DNA from 2 places in the Streptomyces sp. NPDC104096 genome. Region 1 is predicted to be linked to the other one. Evidence: predicted binding sites of a transcription regulator. Region 1 holds the regulator's gene; the other holds the start of a gene.
The links. Region 1 encodes HspR, which represses chaperone genes until heat shock. Its sites were predicted from a motif close to TTGAGNNNNNNNNNCTCAA; they were not measured.
Positions count from the first base shown of each region.

Region 2: lon (endopeptidase La) is a predicted target of HspR. The motif match lies at 7,498-7,516, and genes of this name have one in related genera.

Region 1 covers NZ_JBVJMD010000002.1:398,611-407,982, forward strand. Annotated here, with positions in the region: gene dnaK (molecular chaperone DnaK) at 1-1,692, shown strand, start outside; gene grpE (nucleotide exchange factor GrpE) at 1,689-2,345, shown strand; gene dnaJ (molecular chaperone DnaJ) at 2,382-3,563, shown strand; gene ACZ60B_RS04230 (heat shock protein transcriptional repressor HspR) at 3,569-4,021, shown strand; gene ACZ60B_RS04235 (sugar ABC transporter substrate-binding protein) at 4,401-5,498, shown strand; gene ACZ60B_RS04240 (DUF4352 domain-containing protein) at 5,583-6,146, opposite strand; gene ACZ60B_RS04245 (helix-turn-helix transcriptional regulator) at 6,425-7,462, shown strand; gene ACZ60B_RS04250 (helix-turn-helix transcriptional regulator) at 7,488-8,525, opposite strand; gene ACZ60B_RS04255 (hypothetical protein) at 8,823-9,158, shown strand; gene ACZ60B_RS04260 (pyridoxamine 5'-phosphate oxidase family protein) at 9,335-9,372, opposite strand, start outside.
Region 2 covers NZ_JBVJMD010000003.1:256,997-266,368, reverse strand. Annotated here, with positions in the region: gene ACZ60B_RS05665 (sensor histidine kinase) at 1-2,163, opposite strand, end outside; gene ACZ60B_RS05660 (protein phosphatase 2C domain-containing protein) at 2,574-3,359, shown strand; gene ACZ60B_RS05655 (MarR family winged helix-turn-helix transcriptional regulator) at 3,412-3,903, opposite strand; gene ACZ60B_RS05650 (lysozyme) at 4,134-4,949, shown strand; gene lon (endopeptidase La) at 5,061-7,475, opposite strand; gene ACZ60B_RS05640 (GNAT family N-acetyltransferase) at 7,722-8,501, shown strand; gene ACZ60B_RS05635 (rhomboid-like protein) at 8,518-9,372, opposite strand, start outside.

The DNA.
Region 1 (9,372 bases):
GAGGTCGCCAAGCGCCAGGCGGTCACGAACGTGGACCGGACCATCCGCTCGGTGAAGCGCCACATGGGCACCGACTGGAAGATCGAGCTCGACGGGAAGCACTTCAACCCGCAGCAGATGAGCGCGTTCATCCTGCAGAAGCTGAAGCGCGACGCCGAGGCGTACCTGGGCGAGAAGGTGGCCGACGCGGTCATCACCGTCCCGGCGTACTTCAACGACTCCGAGCGCCAGGCGACGAAGGAAGCCGGTGAGATCGCCGGTCTCAACGTCCTTCGTATCGTCAACGAGCCCACCGCGGCCGCGCTCGCGTACGGCCTCGACAAGGACGACCAGACGATCCTCGTCTTCGACCTCGGTGGCGGCACCTTCGACGTGTCCCTCCTGGAGATCGGCGACGGCGTCGTCGAGGTGAAGGCCACCAACGGTGACAACCACCTCGGTGGTGACGACTGGGACCAGCGCGTCGTCGACTACCTGGTGCAGCAGTTCCGCTCCGGTCACGGCGTGGACCTCGCCAAGGACAAGATGGCCCTGCAGCGTCTGCGCGAGGCCGCCGAGAAGGCCAAGATCGAGCTGTCCTCGTCCACCGAGACCTCGATCAACCTGCCCTACATCACGGCCTCCGCCGAGGGCCCGCTGCACCTGGACGAGAAGCTCACGCGCGCCCAGTTCCAGCAGCTGACCGCCGACCTGCTGGAGCGCTGCAAGACGCCGTTCCACAACGTCATCAAGGACGCCGGCATCCAGCTGTCCGAGATCGACCACGTCGTCCTCGTCGGCGGCTCGACCCGTATGCCCGCCGTCGCCGAGCTCGTCAAGGAGCTGACCGGCGGCAACGAGGCCAACAAGGGCGTGAACCCGGACGAGGTCGTCGCCATCGGCGCCGCGCTCCAGGCCGGTGTCCTCAAGGGTGAGGTCAAGGACGTCCTGCTCCTCGACGTGACCCCGCTGTCCCTCGGCATCGAGACCAAGGGCGGCATCATGACCAAGCTCATCGAGCGGAACACGACGATCCCGACCAAGCGGTCCGAGATCTTCACCACCGCCGAGGACAACCAGCCGTCCGTGCAGATCCAGGTCTACCAGGGCGAGCGCGAGATCGCGGCGTACAACAAGAAGCTCGGCATGTTCGAGCTGACCGGTCTGCCGCCGGCCCCGCGCAGCGTGCCGCAGATCGAGGTCGCCTTCGACATCGACGCCAACGGCATCATGCACGTCACGGCCAAGGACCTCGGCACCGGCAAGGAGCAGAAGATGACCGTCACCGGCGGCTCCTCGCTGCCGAAGGACGAGGTCGACCGCATGCGCCAGGAGGCCGAGAAGTACGCGGAGGAGGACCACGCCCGCCGCGAGGCGGCCGAGGCCCGCAACCAGGGCGAGCAGCTCGTCTACCAGACGGAGAAGTTCCTCAAGGACAACGAGGACAAGGTCCCGGGCGAGATCAAGACCGAGGTCGAGGCCTCCGTCGAGGAGCTGAAGGCCGCGCTCAAGGGCGAGGACTCCGCCCAGATCCGCACCGCCACGGAGAAGGTCGCCGCCGTCTCGCAGAAGCTGGGCCAGGCGATGTACGCCGACGCCCAGGCCGGGCAGGCCGCCGGTGGCGCGTCCGCCGGTGCCGGTGAGGCCCGCGCCGACGACGACGTCGTGGACGCCGAGATCGTCGACGACGAGCGCCGGGACGGTGTCGCGTGACGGAGGAGACCCCGGGCTTTGAAGAGAAGCCCGACGTCCCCTCCGGCGCCACCTCTGACGACGCCGAGCCGACGGCCGCCGCTCCCTCCGCGGAGGAGGCGGCGGCCCCGGCCGGGGACGCGAACCGGACCGCGGCCCTGGTGGCCCAGCTGGACCAGGTGCGCACGGCGCTCGGCGAGCGCACGACGGACCTCCAGCGGCTCCAGGCCGAGTACCAGAACTACCGTCGCCGGGTCGAGCGGGACCGGATCGCGGTCCGGGAGATCGCCATCGCGAACCTCCTGACCGAGCTCCTGCCCGTGCTCGACGACATCGGGCGCGCGCGGGACCACGGCGAGCTGGTCGGCGGGTTCAAGTCCGTCGCGGAGTCGCTGGAGACCGTCGCGGCGAAGATGGGTCTGCAGCAGTTCGGCAAGGAGGGCGAGCCCTTCGACCCGACGATCCACGAGGCCCTGATGCACAGTTACGCACCGGACGTCACCGAGACGACGTGCGTGGCGATTCTGCAGCCCGGGTATCGGTTCGGCGAGCGCACCATCCGCCCCGCGCGGGTGGCGGTGGCCGAGCCCCAGCCGGGGGCGCAGACGGTCAAGGCCGAGGACTCGGCCGAGACGGGTGACGACAAGGAGAGCGGTGGCCCGGACGAGGGCTGACGCTCAGACACGGAAGCGGAAGGAGGGGCGTCGGGGATGAGCACCAAGGACTTCATCGAGAAGGACTACTACAAGGTTCTCGGCGTCCCCAAGGACGCGACCGAGGCCGAGATCAAGAAGGCGTACCGGAAGCTCGCCCGCGAGTTCCACCCGGACGCCAACAAGGGCAACGACAAGGCCGAGGAGCGGTTCAAGGAGATCTCCGAGGCGAACGACGTCCTCGGCGACCCCAAGAAGCGCAAGGAGTACGACGAGGCCCGCGCCCTCTTCGGTGCCGGCGGGTTCCGCCCGGGACCGGGCGCGGGCGGCGGCAACTTCAACTTCGACCTGGGCGACCTCTTCGGCGGCGGCCCGCAGGGCGGCGGTGGTGCCGGCGGCTTCGGCGGCGGCATCGGCGACGTCTTCGGGGGCCTGTTCAACCGGGGTGGCGCGGGCACCGGCACGCGCACCCAGCCCCGGCGCGGACAGGACATCGACACCGAGGTCACGCTCAGCTTCACGGAGGCGATCGAGGGCGCGACGGTCCCGTTGCGGATGACCTCGCAGCAGGCGTGCAAGGCCTGTTCCGGCACCGGCGACAAGAACGGCACCCCGCGGGTGTGCCCGACCTGCGTCGGCACCGGACAGGTGGCGCGGGGCTCCGGCGGCGGCTTCTCGCTGACGGACCCCTGCCCGGACTGCAAGGGGCGCGGCCTGATCGCCGAGCACCCCTGCATGGAGTGCAAGGGCAGCGGCCGTGCCAAGTCCTCGCGCACCATGCAGGTCCGCATCCCGGCGGGCGTCACCGACGGGCAGCGGATCCGGCTGCGCGGCAAGGGCGCGCCCGGTGAGCGGGGCGGGCCGGCGGGCGACCTGTATGTCGTCGTGCACGTCGACGCGCACCCGGTGTTCGGCCGCAAGGACGACAACCTCACCGTCACCGTCCCGGTGACGTTCACGGAGGCGGCACTCGGCGGCGAGGTGCGGGTCCCGACCCTCGGTGGTCCGCCGGTGACGCTGAAGCTCCCCCCGGGCACCCCCAACGGGCGCACCATGCGCGCCCGTGGCAGGGGGGCGGTCCGCAAGGACGGCACCCGCGGCGACCTGTTGGTCACCGTCGAGGTGAGTGTTCCGAAGGATCTGTCGGGGAATGCTCGTGACGCACTGGAGGCGTATCGCGAGGCGACCGCGGGGGAGGACCCGCGGGCGGAGCTGTTCGAGGCCGCGAAGGGAGCTTGAGCGTGATGGACGGCCGTCGGCGCAACCCGTACGAACTGAACGAGGAGACCCCGGTCTACGTCATCTCGGTGGCGGCCCAGCTCTCCGGTCTGCATCCGCAGACGCTGCGTCAGTACGACCGTCTGGGTCTGGTCTCCCCCGACCGCACGGCCGGACGGGGCCGGCGCTACTCGGCCCGCGACATCGAACTGCTGCGCACCGTCCAGCAGTTGTCGCAGGACGAGGGCATCAACCTGGCCGGTATCAAGCGGATCATCGAACTGGAGAACCAGGTCGCGGCGCTCCAGTCCCGCGTGGCGGAGATGGAGGCGGCGCTGGAGGGCGCGGCGGCCGCGATGCGACAGCGTGAGGCCGCGGTGCACGCCTCCTACCGGCGGGACCTGGTCCCGTACCAGGAGGTCCAGCAGACCAGCGCGCTGGTGGTGTGGCGGCCGAAGCGGCCGGGGTCCTCCGACTGAGGGCCGCGACGCGGGGGTACGGCGCGACGGCACGTGTGTGAAGGGGCCCGGGAGACCTCCCGGGCCCCTTCGCGTGCGGCCGGTGGCGGGCCCCGGCGGACGCCGACACCCTTCGTGATCATGGTTCGACGGAGCGGCGATGGATTGTGTGAAACTTTACTTTTCCATGAACTTCCCATGGGTGAAGGGACCGTAAAAGGGCGTTTGGCGAAGAATGGGCAGGGCGTTCACGACCGACTGTGAGCGAAGCGGAGCATGATGTTGCTATCTCGTTAAGTGCCTCGGCTTGACGGCGACCGTTGTTGACGCGTTGGCTTTTCAGACACCTGGGTCACCATGCCGTACCCATGTCCGGATCGCACTTGAAGTGAGCCCCCGAATGCGCCGTATCGCCATAGCCGTGGCCGCGTCCACCATGACCCTCTCGTTGGCAGGCTGCGGCATGCTCGACGCATCGGGGGACGCCGCAGAAGCGAGCCCGACGAAGGGCAACGACGTCACGGTGGGCATCCTGATGCCGGAGAAGACGAACACGCGCTACGCGGACTTCGACTATCCGATCATCAAGGCGAAGGTCGCCTCCCTGACCAACAACCAGGGCCGGACCGCGTACGCCAACGCCGCCGCCGACGCGGACGTGCAGGCGACCCAGATGCAGAAGATGATCGACGACAAGGTCGACATCATCCTGCTGGACGCCGTCGACTCGCACTCCATCGCGGGCATGGTGAAGAAGGCCAAGGACGCGGGCATCCCCGTCATCGCCTACGACCGTCTGGCCGAGGGCCCGATCGACGCGTACATCTCCTTCGACAACGAGCTCGTCGGCGAGGTGCAGGGCCGCACGCTGGCCGAGCAGGTGGACAACTCCTCCGGCAAGATCGTCATGGTCAACGGTTCGCCCACCGACCCGAACGCCAAGCAGTTCAAGGCGGGCGCGCTCGCCGAGCTCGACGGCAAGGTGGTCATCGCCGACACCTGGGACACCAAGGACTGGAACCCCGACGTGGCCCAGGCCAAGATGACCAAGGCGATCGAGCGGATCGGCAAGGGCAACATCGCCGGCGTCTACGCGGCCAACGACGGTATGGCCGGCGGTGTCATCAAGGCCTTCAAGGCCGCGGGTGTCACCAACATGCCGCCGATCACCGGCCAGGACGCGGAGCTGGCGGGTGTCCAGCGGATCGTCGCCGGTCAGCAGTACATGAGCGTCTACAAGTCGTACCCGGAGGAGGCCGAGGCCGCCGCGCAGATGGCCGTCGCCAAGATCCAGGGTCACGACATCCAGTTCGACGCCCTGACCCGCGACAAGGTCGACAGCCCCACGAACAAGAACATCCCCTCGCTGCTGGTGAGCGTGGTCGCGCTGACCCAGGACAACATCAAGGACACCGTCGTCGCGGACGGCATCTACAAGGTGTCCGACATCTGCACGGCCGACTACAAGGCGGCCTGCTCCGCCCTCGGGCTCAAGTAGGGCTCGGCGCCGCACGGGCCGGGTGACGGCTCACGGGCCGGGTGACGGCTCACGGGCCGGCCGCCTCACCGCCCCACGCACGGCTCACCAGCCCACGAGTGGCTTCATCGGGATGAGCACGCCCTCCGGGGCGTGCTCCACCGGACGGCTGTCCATGAAGCCCGCCCGGTCGCGGTCGCCCGAGACGCGCACGCCCGTGACCTTCGCGTCGCGCGGCACGTCGTACCAGATCTCGACCTCGACGAGATCGTGGCCGCCGATCTCGACCTGGTCGTGCTGGCGTCGTACCGCCATCGCGAAGGTGTCCGCCCGTCCGCGCCGGCCGGCGACGCCCTCCAGGCGCTGCCGCGCCACCACGTACGTGTGGAACTCGGGGTCCTTGTTCTCCACCCGCAGCCGGACCGCGCAGAACTGACCGTCCGGTTGCGCCTCACTGTGCGACCCCGAGACGGCCGTGAGGCCACAACGCAGGGACAGCAGGGTGAACGTGAGGTGTCCGTCCTTGTGGGCCCTGGAGGGCCGTTGGACGGCCGCGGAGGCCGACGGGCCCGCCGGACCCCCGCCACCCGCGTCGCAGCCCGTGACGGGCAGCGTCAGCGCGGCCAGCGTCGTCCACATCAGTGCCTTCGGCAGGCGCCCTCTCGGCATACGGGAAGTGTCGGGCCGTCGGGGCCGAAAAGGGAGGGGGCGGACACGACGGGAAGGCGTGGGCGTCCGTCACCCGGGGGAGTGGATTCCGCCGAGTACCGGCCGGGTACGGAACACCACCGTCAGCTTGTGGCGATGCCATGAGCGGAGGTAGGCGGAAAGCGGGGCGAACCGGCTGTTTCCCACGGTCGGGCCGAGGGAAGCCGTGTTGCGGAGCAGGTAGGGTCCGCGCATAGTGGCGCCTGCGGAAGAGGCTGGAACCGGGGGTGGGACGGGCGATGGCCGGGCACGGGACGGAGCAGCATCCACACGGTGCCGACCGACTGTGCGAGGCCGGGGATCGGGTGTATTCCCGGGCCGTACGGCGCGGGCGGGTGCGCCGTCGTGACGCCGATCCGGTGCCCTGCCTCCTGGAACTGGCCCTGCTGCACCCGGACCCCGACGACATGGACTGGCTGGTGCCGACCGCGCCGCAGGAGGTCATGACGCGGCTGCTGCGCGCGGTGCACGACGAGGTCAGCGCGAGCCGGCACCGGGTGGGCGCGGCGGTCGCGGCCGTCGAGTGGTACGCGGGCCTGGGCGGCCGGCTGCCGTCCTCCGGCACCGAGGGCAGCTCGATCCGCGTCCTGGAGGGCCTGTCCCGGATCCAGACGGCGATGGACGAGGCGACCGAGGCCTGCACGACGGAGGTGCTGACGGTGCAGCCGGGCGGCATCCGCCGCGAGGCCGAGCTGTCCGAGGGGCTGCACCGGGCGCTGACGCTGCGCGGGCGCGGGGTGCGGATGCGCGACCTGTACAACCATGTGGCCCGGCACGGGCAGGGCCTGCTCAACTACCTGGAGCTGATGGGCGACACGGTCGAGGCGCGCACCCTCGACGAGGTCGTCGACCGGCTCATCCTGTTCGACCGCACGGTCGCCTTCATCCCCGCCAACGCCGATCACACCATGGCCCTGGAGCTCAGACACCCGGCCCTGGTCGGCTACTTCGCCACGGTCTTCGAGCGGTTCTGGCGGCTGGCGATCCCGCTCACCGCCCCGTTGCCCGACACCGGCATCGAGGGCATCTCGCACCGCGAGCAGTCCATCGCGGCGCTGCTCGCGGAGGGGCACCAGGACGCGGTGATCGCGGAGCGCCTCGGCATCAGCGTCCGCACCTGCCGGGCGCACATCGCGCGGCTGTCGGAGACGCTGGGCGCGGCGAGCCGCACCCAACTGGGCGTCAGGATCGCCCAGGTCGGCCTGGACAGCTCCGCGCCCACCCCCGGTGCGCCGCAGGTCGCCCTGCCCGATCAGGGGTCCCCGACCGCCCTTTGAGGGGGCCGGGCGAGGGCGCCCCGGGTCACGCCCCGCCGTCGTCGGCCACGCCCGGGTGGTCCTGGTTGAGGATCCCCGACTGGGCTATCAGATAGCCGAGTTGGGCACGGCTGCCGCTGCCCAGGGCGGTGGCCAGTTTGGCTATGTGGGCCCGGCAGGTGCGTACGTTCATGCCCAGCCGGCGCGCGATGGCCTCGTCCACATGGCCCTCCACGAGAAGCTTGGCGATGGAGTGCTGGATGTCGGTGATGCCGTCCGGGGCGGTCTCGTAGGGGGCTCCGGCGCTCAGCGGCACCGCGCGGTTCCACATGAACTCGAACACCTTGACCAGGTAGCTGACCAGACCGGGGTGGCGCAGTTCCAGGGCGACCTGCCGGTCCTCGCGGACCGGGATGAAGGCCACGGTCTCGTCGCAGATGATCAGCCGCTCGACGAGTTCGTCGATGGTGCGGTACTCCGCCTTGCCGTCGGCGAACTGGTCGACGTAGGCGAGTCTTTCGGGGCTGTAGCGCGCGGTGTGCTGGTACAGGGTGCGGATGCGCACCCCGCGTTCGATCAGCGGCCGGTCGCGCTCCAGTCCCTCGATGAGCCGGCGTTCCGGGTGGCGGGCGCTCGGCTGGACCGTGAGCACCTCGTGCCGGCACTGGGCGGTGGCCAGGTCGAGTGCCGCGTTGATCCGGTCGAGTCCCTCCAGCACCCGGACGGAGTCCGTGGCCGCCGTCACCTGGGCGCTCAGGGCCATGAACGGCTCGAAGGCCCCGGCCAGGTCGGTGGACAGCCGCCGCCGCTCGCTGATCTCGCGCTCTATGGCGTTCAGACGCTGGGCCAGGACGACCGAGGGGGGAACCGGCAGCAGCCAGTTCGATTCGTCGGGGTCGGGGTGCAGCAGGGCGAACTCCATCAGACACGGAGCGGCCGCCACCTCGGCGCGGGCGATACGCCCCGTGCGCAGGGCGTTCGCGTAGAGGCGTCCGCCGTCCTCGCACAATTCCGTCAAGGCGTGGGGATGCGTCTCGTTAGTCCGATTCGTTGCCAAATCTCCACCCCCCAGGGTCCTGAACATGCAGGAACATGATGCATTGATTGTGTGGCCATGACGTGCCCGAATGAGCCATCGTCTTACTCGACGGGGGAAGAGGGGACCTTCAAGTGAGGACGAAGCCGACTATGCGTAAGAGAATGCTTCGCTCGGTGCTTGTCGCCGCCTTCTCCGCCGTTGTGGCCTTCGGAACGCTGAGTGGCCTCTCTGGTGCGAAGGGTGACGCACGGGCGGACACCGTCTGGTCAGTGCCCGGTGCCCACGACGCGGCCGGCGACGGCGACACCGTCGTCACACCGAATGACACCGTGTGGAGTTGACGTGACCACCCCACCCGACGACCGCTCCTTCCGACGCGAGATGGCCACCGCCTACCGCTCCGGCTGGCACTTCATCGACCTGGTCACCGCCATCCCCCACAGCGGCGACTCGCTGATGGTGACCGTCTTCGGTGAGCCGGTCGTCGTCACGCGGGACGAGGACGAGGACGTACGGGCGTACCGGTGCCTGCGGCGGCCTCGCGGTGCGCCGCAGCCCGTGCGGTGTGCCATCCGGTACGGAATGATCTTTGTGAACCTGGATCGGCGGGACCACCGGCTTGCGGAGCCGGACGTTCCTGACATCAGGACCATCTCGGCCACCCCCCGCAGTGCCTGACGCGATTCCCCCGTCGTAAAAGATCGCGCAGGTACTTCCCCCCGCAGCGGCGTCACCGTGACCTGAACACGGTGACGCCGCTGCAGTTTTGCGGGACATTTCCGGGAATCGACGTGTTCCACGGGTGACCGAAAAGGATCGTCCGCCGGTGCTCCCCCGGCGTCCGTCCCGCCTCCTCAGCCCCGCCCCATCGCCCGGGTCAGCTCGATCTCGA
Region 2 (9,372 bases), on a different contig from region 1:
GGCCTCCGCGGCGGCGCCCGGCAGCGTGTAGCCCTGGGCACCGCCGGCCGACGACCTGGCCGACGGGACGGCGGCCGACGGCGCCGCGGCGAACAGGTTCTGCGGGAGGGCCACCACGGCCGCGATGCCGCCCTGCTTCTGCTCCCGCAGCTGCACGCGCACGTTGTGCCGGTGGGCCAGCCGGGCCACGACGTACAGGCCGAGCCCGAGACCGTCCTCGCCCTCCTGGTCGTAGGGGGACGCCGGGTCGAAGTCGGCGAGCCGGGCGTTGAGGCGGGTCAGCCGCTCCTCGGTGGTGCCGATGCCCTCGTCCTGGACGGAGAGCATGACCTCGCCGTTCTCCAGGAGCCAGGCGGAGACCTCCACGGGCACGTCCGGCGGGGAGAACGAGGTGGCGTTCTCCATGAGTTCGGCCAGCAGGTGCGAGAGGTCGTCGGCCGCGAAGCCGGCGACGTGCGCGTGCGGCGGCACCGCGGCGATGCGGACGCGCTCGTAGCGTTCGATCTCGCTGACGGCCGCCCGTACGACGTCGACGAGCGGGACGGCCCCGGCGTGCTGCTGGACGTGTTCGGTGCCGGCCAGCACCAGGAGGTTCTCGCTGTGCCGGCGCATGACCGTGGCGAAGTGGTCGAGCTTGAAGAGGGTGGCCAGCCGGTCCGGGTCCTGCTCGCGCTCCTCCAGGCCCTCGATCACGGCGAGCTGCCGCTCGACGAGACCGAGGGTGCGCAGCGCGAGGTTGACGAAGGAGCCGCCGATGCTGGTGCGCAGCCGCTCCAGCTGGGCGGCGGAGCCGGTGAGCTCGGAGCGCAGTTCCTCACGGGCGTCGGCCATCTTCTGGCGCTGGCCGACGAGGTGCTTGCGGTCGGTCTCCAGGGTGGTGATGCGCTCCTGGAGGGCGACCGCGTGCGCGTGCAGGGCGTTGACGGACCGCACGACCTGGGCGAACTCGTCGTTGCGTCCGATGAACTTGACGGGTTCCTCGGCGGCGGGGTCCGCCGCCTCCGCCAGCCGGGCCGAGCCGCGGCGCAGCGCGGACAGCGGCCTGGTCAGGGAACGCGCCATGCCGGTGGCGATGCCGACGGCGACCAGCATCAGCACGCCGAGCGCGGCGACGCGGATCTCCAGCGCGGTGACGTCGTCGTCGCGCAGCAGGCCCAGGTCCTTGGTGCGGTGGTCGTAGAGCGAGGACTCCGCGCCGCGCATCAGCTCGACCCGGGCGGTGAGCGCCGCGTCGAGCTTCTTGACGCTGGTGGCGAGCTCGCCGTCGGACAGCTCCGGCTGGTCGGTGAGGCGGGCGAGGTACTTGTCGGCGCTGTCGACCTCGGGGCCGGTGACCGTCGAGTCGTAGGTGTCGACGGTGGCCTTCGGCGCGGTCTCGTGGAAGTCGGCGAGGGCCGCGTCGGAGCGCACCCTGGCCTGCTGGGCCGCGGCGGCGAGGGCGTCGCGCTGCTTGGTGTCGGCGCCGGAGGAGACCGGGACCGTCTCCGTCAGGCCGGTGGCGGGGTTGTAGACCGACTCGGTGTCGGTCGGCACGTTCAGCGCGGCCAGGAGCAGCCCGCGGGCCGCCGCGGCCTGCTGGACGGCGGAGTCGAGCTCGGCGAGGGCGTGGGCGCCGGCGCCCGCGCGGGTGGGCATCCGGTCGGCGAGGCGCTCGGCGAGACGGTGGAGTTCGGTGATGGCCGCGGAGTACGCACCGTGCGTTTCGAGAGCACTGCTCTTGCCGGTGAGCGCCGCTCTGCGTACGGCCGCGACATCGTCGAGGTCGGCGCGCAGCGAGGCGGGCACGTCCGGATCGGCGCGCAGTTCCTCCAGCAGGCGGTCGACCCGGGCGCTGCGGTCCTCGGCGGGCGCCTTGGACTTGGGCCGGCCGGCCGCGACGTAGGAGGTGATCTCGTCCCGTTCGTCGGCGAGCGAGTGGGCCAGCACCAGCGCGTCCTGGGTCTGGCCGGCCAGTGTCACCAGATCCTGGGAGTCCTTGAGCCGGCCCGAGGCGGCCAGCACCGAGGGGGCTCCGGCCGCGGCTATGGCCGCGGCCACGACGGCCACCGCGACGATCAGCCGGTTACGTACGTGGGTGGGACGGCCCTTGCCGACGGAGGAGCTCTGCGCGCCCCCTTCGGAGGCCGACTTCTTGTCTGCGCGCCGAGGCCGCGTCTTCTGCACCGGTGCTCGCATTCCTGACTCGTTTACCCATGGGTCCGGATGACGTTCCGTCAATCGGCTCGTACAACCTCCCCCGCATTCTCGGCTTCACCCGAGCAGGGGGGCACCCCTCAATCGGCTCCCGACCCTCCCAGTGCCGGTGGGCAGCGGTCCGGCATCACCTGACCCGCCACCCGAAGGAGTGAACATCGGAGGGGAGTTGGTGGGCAAGTTCCCCCGGCACCCGCGACAGCCGTGCGCGGTGGGTCGGTTGGACGTGGGCGGCGGGCTTTGGCAGTATTCGCCGCCGCACCTTCCCGGAATATTCTATTCCGCCGCAAATCAGGCGGCTGACCTGCGCCGGTACGCCGATCCGGCGGCCGATGCCACCCTTTCGCGCAAGTTGTGAAGAGGTGGTGCAGACTGGCTGAATGCGTACGGAACTTGTCTCGGAGCCTGGTCAACACGACCGCCCCAACGAGGACTTCGCAAGCGTCGGACTACCCGCAACCGGGCAAGGTGGCGCACTCGTCGTCCTGGACGGCGTGACACCACCACGGAGCGCGACGGGCTGTCTGCATTCGGTCCCCTGGTACACGGCACGTCTCGGGGGCGCCCTGACCGAAATGATCATTTCCCTCACCGATGTCCCGCTGACCGGGATTCTCGCCCGCGCCATCGCGCGTACCGCCTCGGCCCACGCGGGCACCTGTGACCTTTCTCACCCGCGTACGCCACAGGCAACCGTGGTCCTCGCCCGCTGGTCGCCGGAGACGGTCGCGTACCTGGTGCTCTCCGACTCGGCGCTGCTGCTCCGGTCCCCGGACGGGACGGTCACCCCGGTCCTGGACGACCGCATCGCCCGGCTGCCGCGCGCCTCGCTCGCCACCGACGCCGTGGTGGACGCGACCGTCCGCAACAAGCAGGGCGGCTTCTTCACCGCGGCGGCCGATCCGTCCGTGGCCGACCGCGCCGTGACCGGCACCGTGCCGCGCGCCGAGGTCCGCGCGCTGGCCGCGCTGACGGACGGCGCGACGCGCTGGGTGGAGAAGTTCCGGGAGGGCGACTGGACGGACTGCCTCACCCTCGTACGGAAGGAGGGGCCGGGGGCCCTGGTGGACCGGGTGCGGACGCTGGAGAGCGCGGACAGCGACCGCCGGTTCCTGGGCCGCGGCAAGACGCACGACGACGCGACGGTCGTGTACGTGGAGTTCTAGGGCGTGGGACGCAGCGCGGGGCGGGCGCCCGGGCCCCGGGGCGAGGTGGCCGTCAGCGCTCCATGCCCCGGTTGAGCTGCTGGAGCAGTCGGGCCAGTTCGGCGACCTCGCCGCGGTCCCAGTGCGCGAGCTGGTTCACGTACCGCGCCCGGCGGGCCTCGCGCACCTTGCCGACGCTGCTGCGCCCCTCCGGGGTGAGGTCCACCAGCCAGGCACGGCCGTCCGCCGGGTCGGGCTGGCGGGCGACCAGTCCGAGCTCCTCCAGGGCGCGCAGCTGCCGGGACATGGTGGCCTTGCCGACGCCGATGTAGCCGGCGAGCTCCGTGGCACGCAGCCGTCCGCACTCCTCCAGCCGTACGAGGAGTCCGTAGGCGGCGGGTTCGAGGTCCGGGTGGACCTCGCGGGCCATCTCGCCCTGGCTGGCCCTGGCACGCCGCAACAGCACCGTCAACTCGCGCTCCAGGGACAGGAACTCCTGGTCCACACCAATTTGCGACGTCTGCGCGTCATCTCGACGCGCGTTGCCGTTTCCGCGCTCGTGCACGTCAGCACCCCTGATCCGGTTTCCCGATCCTGAAAGTTATCGCCAGAATCCGCCATCGCCGCAGCTCCGTCAGTATTTCGCAGGCGTAGACCAACGGCGTCATCCGGACCCCCTTCCCAGTACCTCTTCTACGTGCGTAGCGTCTTCGTCAGGCAACGCATGGCATGCCCACGCCACAACTGTGGGTGATCCGACCCCTCCCCCGCACCATCAAGCCTCGGAGGCACGTCATGCCCGTGCACAGACCCGGCTCCATCCCCCCGCGCGCCGCCACCGCCGCCGTCGCGCTCCTGCTCGCCGCCCTCGCCCCCACCGTCCCCGCCCACGCGGCCGACGTCCCGGCCCGCGGCTCCGCCCGCATGGGTGTCGGCGTCCTCGCCCACGACGGCTCGGACGGCTCCCCCGCGCCCGGCGTCGCCACCCAGACGGAGGGCGTGGACGTCTCCGGCCACCAGGGCAACGTCGCCTGGTCGACCCTGTGGAACAGCGGGGTCAAGTGGGCGTACACCAAGGCCACGGAAGGCACGTACTACACGAACCCGTACTTCGCCCAGCAGTACAACGGCTCCTACAACGTCGGCATGATCCGCGGCGCGTACCACTTCGCCACCCCCGACACCACCAGCGGCGCCACCCAGGCCAACTACTTCGTCGACCACGGCGGCGGCTGGTCCAAGGACGGCAGGACGCTGCCGGGCGTCCTCGACATCGAGTGGAACCCCTACGGCGCCGCCTGCTACGGCAGGACGACCGGCGCGATGGTGAGCTGGATCGCGGACTTCCTGAACACCTACAGGGCCCGCACCGGCCGGGACGCCGTGATCTACACGGCCACCAGCTGGTGGACCCAGTGCACCGGCGACTACGGCGGCTTCGCCTCGGCCAACCCGCTGTGGATCGCCCGGTACGCCTCGGAGGCCGGGACACTGCCGTCCGGCTGGCCCTACTACACGATGTGGCAGTACACGTCGTCCGGCCCGACCGTCGGCGACCACGACAAGTTCAACGGGGCCCTGGACCGGGTGGTCGCGCTCGCCAACGGCTGACCCGCGCCGGGCGCCCACGTCCGCCCCCGCACCCGCACAGGGCGAAGGCCCGGGTCTCCCTCACGGTGACCCGGGCCCTCCCCGTCCGGTGCCCGCCGACCGGCACCGGTCTCACGCCGCCACCGGCACCTCCGGCGACACGCTGTTCACGGCCGGCGCCAGCGCCAGTTCCAGGACCTGGCGGACGTCGGTGACGGCGTGGACGTCGAGCCGGTCCAGCACCTCCGCCGGGACGTCGTCCAGGTCGGGCTCGTTGCGCTTGGGGATGATCACCGTGGTGACCCCCGCCCGGTGCGCGGCGAGCAGCTTCTGCTTCACCCCGCCGATCGGCAGCACCCGCCCGGTCAGCGAGACCTCGCCGGTCATCGCCACGTCCGTACGGACCAGCCGGCCGGACAGCAGCGACGCCAGGGCCGTCGTCATCGTGATGCCGGCGCTCGGGCCGTCCTTGGGGACCGCGCCCGCCGGGAAGTGGATGTGCACGCCCCGGTCCTTCAGGTCGGCGACCGGCAGTTCCAGCTCGGCGCCGTGCGAGCGCAGGAAGCTCAGCGCGATCTGCGCCGACTCCTTCATCACGTCGCCCAGCTGACCGGTGAGGGTCAGGCCCGCCGCGCCCGTCTCCGGGTCGGCCAGCGACGCCTCGACGAACAGGACGTCGCCGCCCGCGCCGGTGACCGCGAGCCCGGTGGCGACACCGGGGACGGCCGTGCGGCGCTCGGCCGGGTCCTGGGCGGACTCGGGCACATGGTGCGGCCTGCCGATCAGCGCGCGCAGGTCGCCGTCCGTGACGGTGAGCGGCAGCTCCCGCTCGCCCAGTTCGTGCTGGGCCGCGACCTTGCGCAGCAGCCGGGCCAGGGAGCGCTCCAGGGTGCGTACGCCCGCCTCGCGGGTGTACTCGCCGGCGAGCTTGCGCAGCGCGCTCTCGTCCAGGGTCACCTCGTCGGCGCCGAGTCCGGCCCGCTCCAGCTGGCGCGGCAGCAGGTGGTCCCGGGCGATGACGACCTTCTCGTCCTCGGTGTAGCCGTCCAGGCGGACCAGCTCCATCCGGTCGAGCAGCGCCTCCGGGATGGCTTCGAGCACGTTGGCGGTGGCCAGGAACACCACGTCGGACAGGTCGAGTTCGACCTCCAGGTAGTGGTCGCGGAAGGTGTGGTTCTGGGCCGGGTCGAGGACTTCGAGCAGGGCCGCGGCCGGGTCGCCGCGGAAGTCGGAGCCCACCTTGTCGATCTCGTCCAGCAGGACCACCGGGTTCATGGACCCGGCCTCCTTGACCGCCCGCACGATCCGGCCGGGCAGCGCGCCGACGTACGTACGCCGGTGGCCGCGGATCTCGGCCTCGTCGCGGACGCCGCCGAGGGCGACCCGGACGAACTTGCGGCCCATGGCGTGGGCGACCGATTCACCCAGGCTGGTCTTTCCGACACCGGGCGGCCCCACCAGGGCGAGCACGGCGCCGCCGCGCCGGCCGCCGATGACACCCAGACCTCGGTCCGTACGGCGCTTGCGTACCGCCAGGTACTCGGTGATCCGCTCCTTCACGTCGTCCAGACCGGCGTGCTCGGCGTCCAGGACCGCCTTGGCACCCTGGATGTCGTAGGCGTCCTCGGTCCGCTCGTTCCAGGGGAGTTCGAGGACGGTGTCGAGCCAGGTGCGGATCCAGGAGCCCTCGGGCGACTGGTCGCTGGACCGCTCCAGCTTGTCGACCTCCTTCAGGGCCGCCTCGCGGACCTTCTCGGGGAGGTCGGCGGCCTCGACCCGGGCGCGGTAGTCGTCGGACTCCTCGCCCTCCTTCTCGCCGTTCAGCTCCCGCAGCTCCTTGCGCACGGCCTCCAGCTGGCGGCGCAGCAGGAACTCGCGCTGCTGCTTGTCGACGCCCTCCTGGACGTCCTTCGCGATCGTCTCGGCCACGTCCTGCTCGGCGAGGTGGTCGCGCAGCTGCTGGGTGGCGAGCTTCAGGCGGGCCACCGGATCGGTGGTCTCCAGCAGCTCCACCTTCTGCTCGGTGGTCAGGAACGGCGAGTAGCCGGAGTTGTCGGCGAGCGCGGAGACGTCGTCGATGGCCTGCACCCGGTCCACGACCTGCCAGGCGCCGCGCTTGCGCAGCCAGGCGGTGGCGAGCGCCTTGTACTCCTTGACCAGTTCGGTGACGTGGCCGGGCAGCGGCTCGGGCACGCTCTCGTCGATGCGCGTCGCCTCGACCCACAGGGCCGCGCCCGGTCCGGTGGTGCCGGCGCCGATGCGCACGCGGCCGCGGCCGCGGATCAGCGCGCCCGGGTCGCCGTCGGCCAGCCGGCCCACCTGCTCGACGGTGCCGAGCACACCGGTGCCCGCGTACGCCCCGTCGATCCGTGGCACGAGCAGCACCCTGGGCTTGCCGGGCTCCGAGCGCGCGGCGGCCTGGGCGGCCTCCACCGCGGCCCGCACGTCGGCGTCGTTCAGATCCAGCGGCACCACCATTCCGGGCAGCACGACCTCGTCGTCGAGCGGCAGCACAGGCAGAGTGAGCGTGGTGGACGTCGAAGCCATGATCTCCCCTTCGGCAGTCAAGTTGAGCTATGCCGACTCAATGCACCTGAGCCCCCGAATGTTCCCCACCAGGTGTTCGCTCTGAGCGATCGCCTCCGCCGCAACGGGTGACACCCGGCACAACACCGACGGCACCCGTCTCCTTCCGCCTCCTCGCCCCGCCTGCCGCACCGCCGCGAACGCACCTCCGCGTCCGCCTCGAAAAGGTGTTGCCCGAGCCCGGGTCGCCGCCCGTACGTTCTCCCCATGACGGTCACCCAGAGCCTGCTCGACGCCTACGACGCCCAGCGCTGCACCCCGCCGCCCGGAGTCGCGTACGAGTACGACGGCCCGCTGCTCCGCCTCGACCTCGGCTTCCGCGGCTTCGTCACCGGGCCGCGCGATCTGGGCGGCCTGCGGGGCCGGGAGGTCGACGAGCTGATCGCACGGCAGCGGGACTTCTTCGCGGCCCGCGGGCAGGCGGTGGAGTGGAAGGTCCGCGGGCACGACAGCCCGGCCGATCTCACGGACCGGCTGACCGCGGCGGGCTTCGTGCCCGAGGCGCGGGAGACGGTGCTCGTCGGATCCGTGGCGCAGTCGACGGCGGGAGCGTCCGCCGCGCCGGAGGGGGTCACCGTGCGGCGGGTCACCGCGGACGCCGACCTGCGCCGGGTGGCGGCCCTGGAGACGGCGGTCTGGGGCCTGGACCTGAGCTCGATCGCCGACGACCTGATCGGGCGCGTGGCCCGCGCTCCGGAGGAGATCGCCGTCCTCGTCGCCGAGGCGGCGGGCGAGGTGGTCTGCGCGGCCTGGCTGACCTTCCGTCCCGGCGGCGAGTTCGCCTCGCTGGCGGGCGGCTCGACGCTCGCCGAGTGGCGCGGCCGGGGGATCTACCGCGCCCTGCTGGCCGCCCGCGCCGAGATCGCCGCCGCCCGCGGGATCCGCCATCTGCACGTGGACGCCTCCGACGACAGCGAGCCCATCCTGCGCCGGCTCGGCTTCCGGGCGGTGACCACGACGACTCCGTACGTGTGGTCGCCGCGGTAGCCAGGCCGGGGGAAGGTCACGCGGCGGCGCGGTCGCGGTGGCGGCGGCGCGTCAGCGGCCAGGTGGCGCAGCCGATCGCCAGGGACATCAGGTGTCCCCAGTTCGTCATGGGGTCCGAGAAGCCGATCAGGTCGCGCACCAGCATCGCGCCGAACACCACGAGCACCGGCCGGCCCAGCCACGGGGCGAGCAGGCCCGCCAGGGCGCCGACTCCGGCGGCGACGCCGAAGCTGATGCCGTAGTCGAGGCGGTGCAGGGAGGTGACGGGGAGACGGCCGGCCAGGACGGCCAGTCCCACCGGAACCTCGGTGGCGAGGGTCGCCGTGACGTGCCCGAGCAGGAAGACACCGGCCGTGCGCAGCCCTCCTATCCGCCGCTCCAGGGCGGTGAGGACGAGCAGACAGCAGATCGCGTAGACGGACAGGGCCCCGCCCGCGATCCACAGCGCGCTGGCCAGCAGGACCAGCACGGGGGTGCGCACGAGGTGCGCCACGTCGGTGCTGGAGCCCTGGTGGAGGGTGTGCACCAGGGCGGGATCGGCGCAGGCCGTGATCAGTGAGGTGACGGCCAGCACGGCCGTGAAGGCGAAGGCGAACGGCGTTCCGGTGGGGGTGGGGAGCAGCCGCCAGGGACGCAGGCGCGGACGCGCCCCCGCCGCCGGACCCGTGCTCGGCCCCCCGGCCGGACCCGCCGCCGGGCGCGCTTCGGACACCGCCTCGGACACCGCCGGGTGCGGGATCCCGGGCACCACCGCGTACGGGGCCCCGGACACCGCCCCCGCGTACGGGGTCTCGGATGCGCTCGCCACGACCGGGACCCATTGTCTGGGCATGCCGCCCAGCAGAGCGGAGGTGTCCGCGAGGGCCGGGCC